One region of the Streptomyces sp. NPDC050423 genome, then DNA from elsewhere that is predicted to be linked to it. Evidence: riboswitches for the same ligand, from Rfam matches in the RefSeq annotation. Region 1 holds a riboswitch; each other region holds the start of a gene.

What was found. A riboswitch is a leader RNA that binds a small molecule or an ion and turns the genes downstream of it on or off. The one in region 1 is predicted to bind S-adenosylmethionine.
Region 2: linked by a shared signal. The riboswitch ahead of thrC (threonine synthase) and the one ahead of AB0I52_RS17895 (aminotransferase class V-fold PLP-dependent enzyme) in region 1 are both predicted to bind S-adenosylmethionine.
Region 3: linked by a shared signal. The riboswitch ahead of AB0I52_RS26160 (hypothetical protein) and the one ahead of AB0I52_RS17895 (aminotransferase class V-fold PLP-dependent enzyme) in region 1 are both predicted to bind S-adenosylmethionine.

The regions. Positions count from the first base shown of each region.
Region 1 covers NZ_JBFAJY010000022.1:13,915-17,183, forward strand. The annotation lists gene AB0I52_RS17885 (ubiquinol-cytochrome c reductase cytochrome b subunit) at 1-117, shown strand, start outside; gene trpD (anthranilate phosphoribosyltransferase) at 244-1,308, shown strand; SAM riboswitch class IV at 1,392-1,509, shown strand; gene AB0I52_RS17895 (aminotransferase class V-fold PLP-dependent enzyme) at 1,682-3,058, shown strand; gene AB0I52_RS17900 (Lrp/AsnC ligand binding domain-containing protein) at 3,121-3,269, opposite strand, start outside.
Region 2 covers NZ_JBFAJY010000038.1:47,344-50,612, forward strand. The annotation lists gene AB0I52_RS25425 (trehalose-6-phosphate synthase) at 1-414, opposite strand, end outside; gene AB0I52_RS25430 (glucosyl-3-phosphoglycerate synthase) at 472-1,422, opposite strand; SAM riboswitch class I at 1,576-1,702, shown strand; gene thrC (threonine synthase) at 1,720-3,012, shown strand; gene AB0I52_RS25440 (MoaD/ThiS family protein) at 3,105-3,269, shown strand, end outside.
Region 3 covers NZ_JBFAJY010000040.1:45,372-48,640, reverse strand. The annotation lists gene AB0I52_RS26165 (cytochrome P450) at 1-1,043, opposite strand, end outside; gene AB0I52_RS26160 (hypothetical protein) at 1,305-1,697, opposite strand; SAM riboswitch class IV at 1,747-1,856, opposite strand; gene AB0I52_RS26155 (phosphocholine-specific phospholipase C) at 1,999-3,269, opposite strand, start outside.

The DNA.
Region 1 (3,269 bases):
CCGGTGGAGAAGGTGCGGGCCAAGCTCAGCAAGGGCTACTACGGCGAGAACAACCAGATCGCCAAGCCGTCCGCCGAGGAGTACAAGGAGATCACCGAGGGCCACGGCCACCACTGATCACCTGAACTGATCGCCACAGCAGGAGCCCCGCCCATCCATACGATGGACGGGGCTCTTCGCTGTCCCCGGCGCTCGATAGGGTGGTCACATCCCTTTATCGGCTGTGGACCCCAGGAGCGGACCATGAACGTTGTGACCCCGGTCGGCGGCGACAGCGTGGCGGCTCGTTCCTGGCCCGGCGTGCTGACCCCGCTGCTGCGCGGCGAGGACCTGAGCGCCGACGACACCGCGTGGGCGATGGACCGCATCATGAGCGGTGAGGCGACCGACGTGCAGATCGCCGGCTTCGCGGTGGCCCTGCGCGCCAAGGGCGAGACGGTCACGGAGGTCACCGGTCTGGTCCGTGCCATGTACGAGCACGCCACCACCATCCACGTGCCCGGCCGTACGGTCGACATCGTCGGCACCGGCGGAGACATGGCCAAGACGGTCAACATCTCCACCATGTCCGCCATCGTCGTGGCGGGGGCCGGGGCCAAGGTCGTCAAGCACGGCAACCGCGCCTCCTCCTCGGCCAGCGGATCCTCCGACGTCCTGGGCAAGCTCGGCGTCAACCTGGATCTGCCGCCGCAGCGCGTGGTGGAGGTGGCCGAGGAGGCGGGCATCACCTTCTGCTTCGCGGTGAAGTTCCACCCCGCCCTGCGCTACGCGGCGAAGGCACGGTCGGAGCTGGGCGCCCCGACCACCTTCAACATCCTCGGTCCGCTCACCAATCCGGCCCAGGTCCGCTCCCAGGCCATCGGCGTCGCCGACCTGCGGATGGCGCCCATCGTCGCGGGCGTGCTCGCCGAACGCGGCAACTCCGCGCTGGTCTTCCGCGGCGACGACGGCCTGGACGAGCTGACCACCACCGCGACCTCCCGGGTCTGGGTGGCCCGGGACGGCGTCGTGCGCGAGCAGGCCTTCGACCCGCGCGACGTCGGCCTGGACCTGGTGCCGGTGGAAGCGCTGCGCGGCGCCGACGCCTCGTACAACGCCGATGTGGCCCGCCGGCTGCTGGCCGGCGAGACCGGCCCCGTCCGGGACGCCGTCCTGCTCAACGCGGCGGCGGCCCTGGTGGCGCTGGACCAGGGGGAAGGCACGCTCACCGAACAGCTCGCCGCCGGTATCGCGAAGGCCGCCGAGTCCATCGACTCCGGGTCCGCCGGGCGCGTGCTGGAGAGATGGGTCAGGGCCAGCAACGCCTGAGCGTACGGAAGGTGAAGCGGGGCGCAGTCCAGATCATGGACTGCGCCTTGCGCGTTCCGGTACGTATGGCAGGATGCTGGGCAGGTCATGAGTGACAGCGACTACGGCCCCGGCCCGCTGTCCGGCAACCCTCCGTCCGTGGCGGGGTGCCCCGGGTGAAGACCAGGCCGCAGGCAGCGAGGTCTGCGGCAAGCGCGGACCCCTCGACGTCGTGAGATGTCCACCCGTGGGGTCCTGGTCCTCAGGGAGCCTCTGTGAGCAAGCGAATGCGATAGGGCTTTTCGGCCCTCCTCCGCACATCCTCTTCCTTCCTTCCGTGCTGCCGCGTGTCCGCGGGCACGCGGAATTCGCCTGCCTGTTACGGGAGTCCGTCATGTCTGTCTTCACCGCTGCCGCCGACCAGTCCATTTGTACCCCTCTGCCGGTTCTGGGCAAGGATGTGACGGTCCCGCTGGTGACCGGTGGTGAGGTCAGCTACGCCGCGCTGGACTACGCCGCCAGTGCCCCGGCCCTGCAGCGGGTGTGGGACGACATCGCCGCGTACGCGCCGTACTACGGCAGCGTCCACCGCGGCGCCGGCTACCTCTCGCAGCTCTCCACGGACCTCTTCGAGTCCAGCCGCGTCACCGTCGCGGAGTTCCTCGGCTGCCGCGCCGACGACCAGGTGATCTTCACCCGCTCGACCACCGACTCCCTCAACCTGCTGGCCGCCGCGGTCCCCGCCGACTGCCAGGTCTTCGTCTTCGAGACCGAGCACCACGCGTCGCTGCTGCCCTGGCGCGACACCCGGGTGACCTACCTGAACGCCCCGCGCACCCCCGCCCAGGCCGTCGCCACGCTGGAGCGGGCACTCGCGGACCGCTGCCCCTACGGCCCCGCGCTGGTCTGCGTCACCGGCGCCTCCAACGTCACCGGTGAGCTGTGGCCGGTCAAGGAGCTCGCCGCCGCCGCGCACGCCCACGGCGCGCGGATCGTGCTGGACGCCGCGCAGCTGGCCCCGCACCACCCCGTCGACATCACCGAGCTGGACGTGGACTGGGTCGCCTTCTCCGGCCACAAGCTGTACGCGCCGTTCGGCTCGGGCGTCCTGGCCGGCCGCTCCGACTGGCTGCGCGACGCCGAGCCCTACCTGGCCGGCGGCGGCGCCTCCCGCAAGGTCGCCCGGCGCGCCGGCGGCGGGGTGGACGTCGAGTGGCACACCACCGCCGCCCGCCACGAGGCCGGTTCCCCCAACGTCATCGGCGTCTACTCCATCGCCTCCGCCTGCAAGGCGCTCACCGAGGCCGGATTCGAGGGCCTGGTCGCCCGGGAGCAGCAGCTCGTCGCCGCGGTCCGCGCCGGCCTCGCCGAGGTCCCCGAGGTCAAGGTGCTCTCGCTGTTCGGTGACGACGCCCCGCGGGTCGGCGTCATCTCCTTCGTCGTGGAGGGCTGGAACAGCTCGCACTTCGCCGCGGCGCTCTCCGCCGAGTACGGCATCGGGGTGCGCGACGGACTCTTCTGCGCCCACCCGCTCGTGCGCACCCTGCTCGGCAGCGACCCGCAGGACATCGGTGAGTGCGGTGCGCCGGAGGCCGGGCCGGGCGAGAGGTCGCTCAACGCGATCCGGGTCAGCTTCGGTGCCGGTACGCCGGACGAGCACATCGAGCGCTTCGTGCGGGCGGTCAAGGAGCTGGTGAGCGAGGGCGCCCAGTGGAAGTACCGCACCGAGGACGGCCGTTGCGTCCCGGACCGGGGTGCCGCCCAGGTCTGAGGGGCGTGAAACACGTTCGGCCGGGTACGGACAGCCGTCCGTACCCGGCCGAACGCATGTACCTACGCGTCCAGACCGATGGCGAAGGCCGCCTCCAGGTCGTGCTGCGAGTACGTACGGAACGCCACGTGGGTGTCGGTCCCCTCGACGCCGGGGATCTTGCTGATCCGGCCGGGGATGACGTCGGCCAGATCGTCGTGCTTGGCCACCC
Region 2 (3,269 bases), on a different contig from region 1:
CTCGGCGAGCGCCTCCGCGAAGGCCCGGTTGTAGGCCTCGAAGGACGCCCACTGCCGGCGGAACTCCGCGTCGAAGACGGGTTCCAGGGGGGTCTGGTAGAGCAGGTGGTGGACGAACCAGAGCACCGAGTTCGCGATCCCGTTGTACGCGTCGGCGTGCACGTCCGCGTCGATGTCGAGCATCCGTACGCCCGGCTCGCCGACCCCGCGGCGCACCGCCTCGCGGTCGCCGTCACCGAGTGCGGCGCAGACCCACATCTTGTCGTCCACCGCGCTCAGCCCGGAGACGAGTCCGCCCCCGCCCCGTTTCGCGTCGAGTGAGCCGTCCTCGCGGAGCGCGTACGAGACCGGACCTCGGTTGGACGCGACGAGTACCTGGGCGGCGGCGGGCTGAGGGACGTGCTCGGAGACCATGCTGCGGAACCTAGCCCGATCCCGAACCGTCCAAACGTGCGTGCGGCGGTGCTCCGGTCACGCCGCGCGGCGCGAGACGTACTCCTCGATCTCGCGCATCGGCGGCCGCTCCTCGGTGTCCACCGGGTACGTGTGCGGGACGAAACCGTGCTCGCCGCGCTCGAACTGGGTCAGCGCTGGGCGGACCAGATGCCCCCGGGAGAGCCGTAGCTGAGCGGTCCGGTAGATGGCCGCCGCCATCCGGCCGAGCGCCTGGCCGTCCTGGTGGCGGTGCTTCCTGACGCCGACGTCGACCTGGCCGAGCGCGTCCAGGCCGACCGTGTGCAGGGCGTCGACGAGCAGCCCCAGCTCCACTCCGTAACCGACCGGGAACGGCAGCTGTTCGAGCAGGGAGCGGCGTACGGCGTACTCGCCGCCCAGCGGCTGGACGAAGCCGGCCAGCCGCGGCCAGTGCAGATTGAGCAGCGGCCGTGCCACCAACTCGGTGACCCGCCCGCCCTGGCCTGCGGTGTCCCCGAGGGGACGGTCGTACATCGCCTTGACGAACTGCACCGAGGGGTCGGTCAGCAGCGGGCCGACGATGCCGGAGACGAAGTCGGCCGAGAAGTCCTTCAGGTCCGCGTCGATGAAGCAGACGATGTCACCGCTGGTCACCAGGAGTGACCGCCAGAGCACCTCGCCCTTGCCGGGGACGGCCGGGACCCGGGGCAGGATCGCGTCCCGGTGGATCACCCGGGCGCCCGCCCGGCGGGCGACCTCGGCGGTGGCGTCCGTGGAGCCGGAGTCGATCACCACGAGTTCGTCGACCAGCCGGACCTTCTCCATGAGCTCGCGCCGGATCACCCGGACGATGTCCCCGACCGTCGCCGCCTCGTTGAGCGCGGGCAGGACGACACTCACGCTCCCGCGGCGCGGGTCGCCGTCCCTGGCGGCCAGGAGCTGCTCCAGCGGGCGGTCGGCGGAGGACCAGGAACGCCTGGTCAGCCAGCCTTCGACCTCTTCCAGCACGGTCGATACTCCCTGTATGTGATCCATCTCGCGGTTCGGACGACTATCTCAACAGTCCGGTGCTTCGGTTACAGTCTTGAACAACGCAGATGGCCGTGGCATGCCGGGGTCCATCCGCTGATAAACGCCTGGATCCATGGTCCAGTGCCACAGCGCTCATCCAGAGGGACAGAGGGAACGGCCCGTTGAAGTCCCGGCAACCATCCAACCGACCGCGAGGTCAGGTGGGGAAGGTGCCAATTCCGTCTTGTGGCGAAATGCGTCACGAGGAAGATGAGGAGAAAGGGCCTCGCCATCATGGCTGTTCAGACTGTTGCAGCAAACACCGAATCCTCCGTTGACCTTGGTCCCGCCGCGGCACTTTCCTGCCGCGAGTGCGGAGAGCGATTCGAGCTCGGTCCCCTTTTCGCCTGTGCGACCTGTTTCGGGCCGCTCGAAGTGGCGTACGACCTGCCGAGCGGCTCCCCGGACGAGCTGAAGAAGCGCATCGAGGCCGGCCCCGACAACATCTGGCGTTACGCGCCGCTGCTGCCGGTCCCCGCCGATGTCGCGGACAAGCCCAACCTCAACCCCGGCTTCACCAAGCTGGTCAAGGCCGACAACCTCGCCCGCGAGCTGGGCGTCACCGGCGGCCTGTACGTCAAGGACGACTCCGGCAACCCGACGCACTCCTTCAAGGACCGAGTCGTCGCGATCGCCGTCGAGGCCGCGCGCGCCTTCGGTTTCACCACGCTCTCCTGCTCCTCCACCGGCAACCTCGCCGGTGCGGTGGGCGCCGCCGCCGCCCGCGCCGGCCTGCGGTCCTGTGTGTTCATCCCGCACGACCTGGAGCAGGGCAAGGTCGTCATGGCCGCGGTGTACGGCGGTGAGCTGGTCGGCATCGAGGGCAACTACGACGACGTCAACCGCTTCTGCTCGGAGCTCATCGGCGACCCGCTCGGCGAGGGCTGGGGCTTCGTCAACGTCAACCTCCGGCCGTACTACGGCGAGGGCTCCAAGACGCTCGCGTACGAGATCTGCGAGCAGCTCGGCTGGCGGCTGCCCGACCAGATCGTCATCCCGATCGCGTCCGGCTCGCAGCTCACGAAGATCGACAAGGGTCTCCAGGAGCTGATCAGGCTCGGTCTGGTCGAGGACAAGCCGTACCGGATCTTCGGCGCCCAGGCCGAGGGCTGTTCCCCGGTCTCCACCGCCTTCAAGGCGGGTCACGACGTCGTGCGGCCGCAGAAGCCGAACACGATCGCCAAGTCCCTGGCGATCGGCAACCCGGCCGACGGCCCGTACGTCCTGGACATCGCCCGCCGTACCGGCGGCGCCGTCGAGGACGTCAACGACGAGCAGGTCGTCGACGCGATCAAGCTGCTGGCGCGCACCGAGGGCATCTTCGCCGAGACCGCGGGCGGGGTGACGGTCGGCGTGACGAAGAAGCTGATCGAGGCCGGTCTGCTCGACCCGTCGCTCACCACCGTCGTCCTGAACACCGGTGACGGCCTCAAGACGCTGGACGCGGTGGCCGCCACCTCGCAGGCGACGGCGACGATCCGCCCGAGTCTGGACGCCTTCCGCGCCGCCGGCCTCGGCACCGGCTGAGGGACTGCCGGTGCCGGCTGACAGGCCGTCGGCACCAGCTGAGGGGCTGCCGCAGCCTCCGACCATCCGTGACTCCAGGAAGGGCACCCACCATGAGCGTCAAGGTCCGTATCCCCACCATCCTCCGCACCTACACGGGCGGCCAGGCCGAGGTCCCGGCCGAGGGCGCGACCCTCTCCCAGGTCATCGAGTCCCTGGAGAAGAACCACCCGGGCATCGCCGCCCGTGTCCTGGACGACCAGGGCAAGCTCCGCCGC
Region 3 (3,269 bases), on a different contig from region 1:
CCGGTGCCGGACAGGCTCTGCCGGATCAGCGGATCGGTGTTGGCGGCGCCGAGCCCGAGCAGCAGCATGTCCCCCGCCCTGATCCGCTGCCCGCCGAGCTGGGTGTCCCGGGCGGCCCAGCGTCCGGCGAGGATCTGCGTCGGCGCGTCCTCCCAGAGCACCTCGTTCATGGCCTCGGCCACGCTGCGCCGCCCGCCCGCCATCGATTCGGCGAACTCCTCCTCGGTGAGCATCAGCCGCAGCGAGTTGCTGATCCAGTCGGCGGTGGTGAGGTGCCCGGCGGCCGTGATGGCCATCAGGTCGAGCATGTACTCCTCGTCGGTGAAGGCCTCGGGGAAGGCGAGCATCCGGGAGGTGACGTCGTCCCCGGGCTCGGCACGCTTGGCGGCGACCAGCCGCCGCATGTGCTCCCCGAAGCGCAGATGGGCCTCCTGCGCCCCCGGACCGCCGTCGGCCAGGTCCTTCAACACCTGGGCGATATCGGCGCCTTCGTCATCGGGGAACCCGACCAGCCGCGCGAGGACGAGCACGGGTAAGGGCTCGCAGAAGTCGGCGACGAGGTCGGCGGTGCCCCGGCTGCACACGGCGTCGATCAGCCGGTCGGCCAACTCCTCGCAGTGGCTGCGGATCTCGAACGGGTCGGTTCCTTCGAGGGCGGGTCCGACCATCCGGGCGTGCCTTCGGTGCTCGTCCCCCGCGCTGAAGTAGATGGACGGCAGCGGCCGCCCGACCATGGGCAGCAGCGGCCAGTCGTCGGGGATGTGCTCCCACTGGTTCCACAGGCCGACATCGCGCGGGAACAGCTCGCCGTCGCTGGTTACTTGATGAAGCTCGCGGTATCCGATGACCAGCCATGCGGGGAACCCGCCCGGCAGTTCCACGGGGACGACCGACCCGTGATCACGGCGCATGACGCGGTAGACGGCCCGCGGCTCGGTCTGGAACGAGGGCCCGCTGAGCGGCACGGCCCCCGGCCTCGCGTGTGCGGGGCACGCAGGAGGGGGCGAGGCGGGCTCGGGCCGTGCGGAGGATGGGCGCGTCATCGTTCTGACTCCTGTGGGCGGAAGCTTCACGCGTCACGATCATGCGATCAACGCACGCCCACTATAAGGATTTTATGTGACGCCACGGCGGTCAATGGCGATCAAATGTGCAGCCGGAGCGAAGCAACCGGCTGACATCTCAACACAATTGACCAACATCTTCAGGTACCGCCCCGGCCACCCGGAGCCGGAGGGCGGCCGAGCGCGCCCGGGAGAACAGACAGAACAGACAGGGCTTGAGCACCCCCGGCCCAACCCGGACTACGACTGCCCGGAACCCTGGACGCCGCACAACTTCCCGCCCTCGAAGGCGACGTTGACGATCGCGGCGACCGGGCTCTCGCCGTCCACCAGCTTCAGCGCGTGCCACCGGGACAGCCAGTAGACGCGTCCACGATGACCGGCGAGTGTCTCCCGCAGCGCATCGGGAGAGTGTGTCCAGACCGCTGGAAGGCCGTCCGCGTAGTCGAACGCGGCACGCAGTCCGACCCATCCGTCGTCCCGGACGTCACCGGCGCTCAGCAGTATCTCGACGGCCTGACCGGGCTCCTGCCGGCACTTCTTGGCATGGATCCAGTGCACCTGATGGCCTGCGGCGTACCGGTCGCAGCCGTCGCTCCGCACGGAGCCGTTCTCGGTGAGATGACGCAGCACGGTGAGTCCCGCCTTCCGGGGATGATGGACCCCGAGCGCTCTGCACCGCGGTCCGCTGTTCCCCGTACCTCGCGCACGGGGCAGGTCGTCACCCGGAGCACCCGCAGCGGAGCGGGGTGCCGTCCAGCCAGCCGGGGCTGCGCGCTGGAACTCATGACCCGACGAAAACCCTAACGCACCCGTGGGGCGGACCCCGACGGGCGGCGCCGCCCAGCCGACGGGTGGTCAGGAGCGGCACCGGAACGGGCCGACCCCGACCCGATCTCCCGGCCCTCCCCCGCCACCCCTGCCGGCAGCTCGATCAGCCCGTGGCGAAGCCTGGGTCGCTCGTCCCGGCCTCGCCCGTCTCGATGTGTCCGGCGAACCGCCGAAGGAACGTGGCGTCCGCGTCCGAGACCACCGTGATGTCGTACCAGCGCTTGCTTCCCCGCAGGTCAACGGTGTGCTTCACGGTCGCCCCCGGACGCACCGCGAAGGTCTGCACCCCGCCCCCATAGGTGTCCGCGATGCGCACGGTCAGCTGGACGGTACCCGTTCCGGTATGGGTGAGAGTGAGGTCGAGCCCACCGCTCGACGGGTCATGACGTGTGGTCACCTCCGGTCCCGCCGCCTTTCCGGGCCCCCGGAAGGCGCGCAGGAACCCGTTCGGACCGTGCACGGTGAGGTCGGTCACGTCATTGGAGTAGGCCGTGTTCCAACTGTCGGAGAGCGCCTTGCCCGCCTCGGTGGTGTAGGTCCAGGGCCCGTCGGTGCGGTTCGCCGACGTCACCAGGAACTGCGCCCCGGCCGCGTCGCCGCCGCTGAAGGTCAGTTGGTACTTCCCGGAGGCCGGGTCGGCCGCCCCGTCCACGAGGGGCGCGTACCGCAGTGGCCGGGTGGGCCGCGAGCCGGGCTCCTGATTCGGCACACTGCCGGAGACCGGCGGCACCGGTACGTAGTCGGGGTGCCGGTCGCCGTCCGGCGGCGCGTATCCGTCCGTGGAGGGCAGCGAGACGGGTGCGGTGTCGGTACGGCTGAAGTCGAAGGCCGAGGTGAGATCACCGCAGACCGTGCGCCGCCAGGGGGAGATGTTGGGCTCGTGCACACCGAACCGCTCCTCCATGAACCGGATGACGGAGGTGTGGTCGAAGACCTCCGAGCAGGAGAACCCGCCGGTGCTCCACGGGGACACGACCGTCATGGGCACGCGCTGACCGAGGCCGTAGGGCCCTGCCGCGTAACGGATGTCGCCGGGGAAGTGGTCGGCGGAGGTGTCCACGGTGGAGAGCCCCTGCGCGGCCCCGGACGGTACGAACGGCGGCACGACGTGGTCGAAGAATCCGTCGTTCTCGTCGTAGGTGACGAAGAGGGCGGTCCGGCCCCACACCTCCGGATCGGAGGTCAGCGCGTCCAGCACCTGCGAGATGTACCAGGCACCGTAATTGGCAGGCCAGTTGGGGTGCTCACTGTAGGCCTCCGGCGAGACGATCCACGAGACCTCGGGGAGCGTCCCGGCCCGGACATCGGCCTTCAGGTCATCGAGGAGCCCGTCACCGTTCTTGACGTCGGTACCGGTGCGCGCCTTGTCGAAGA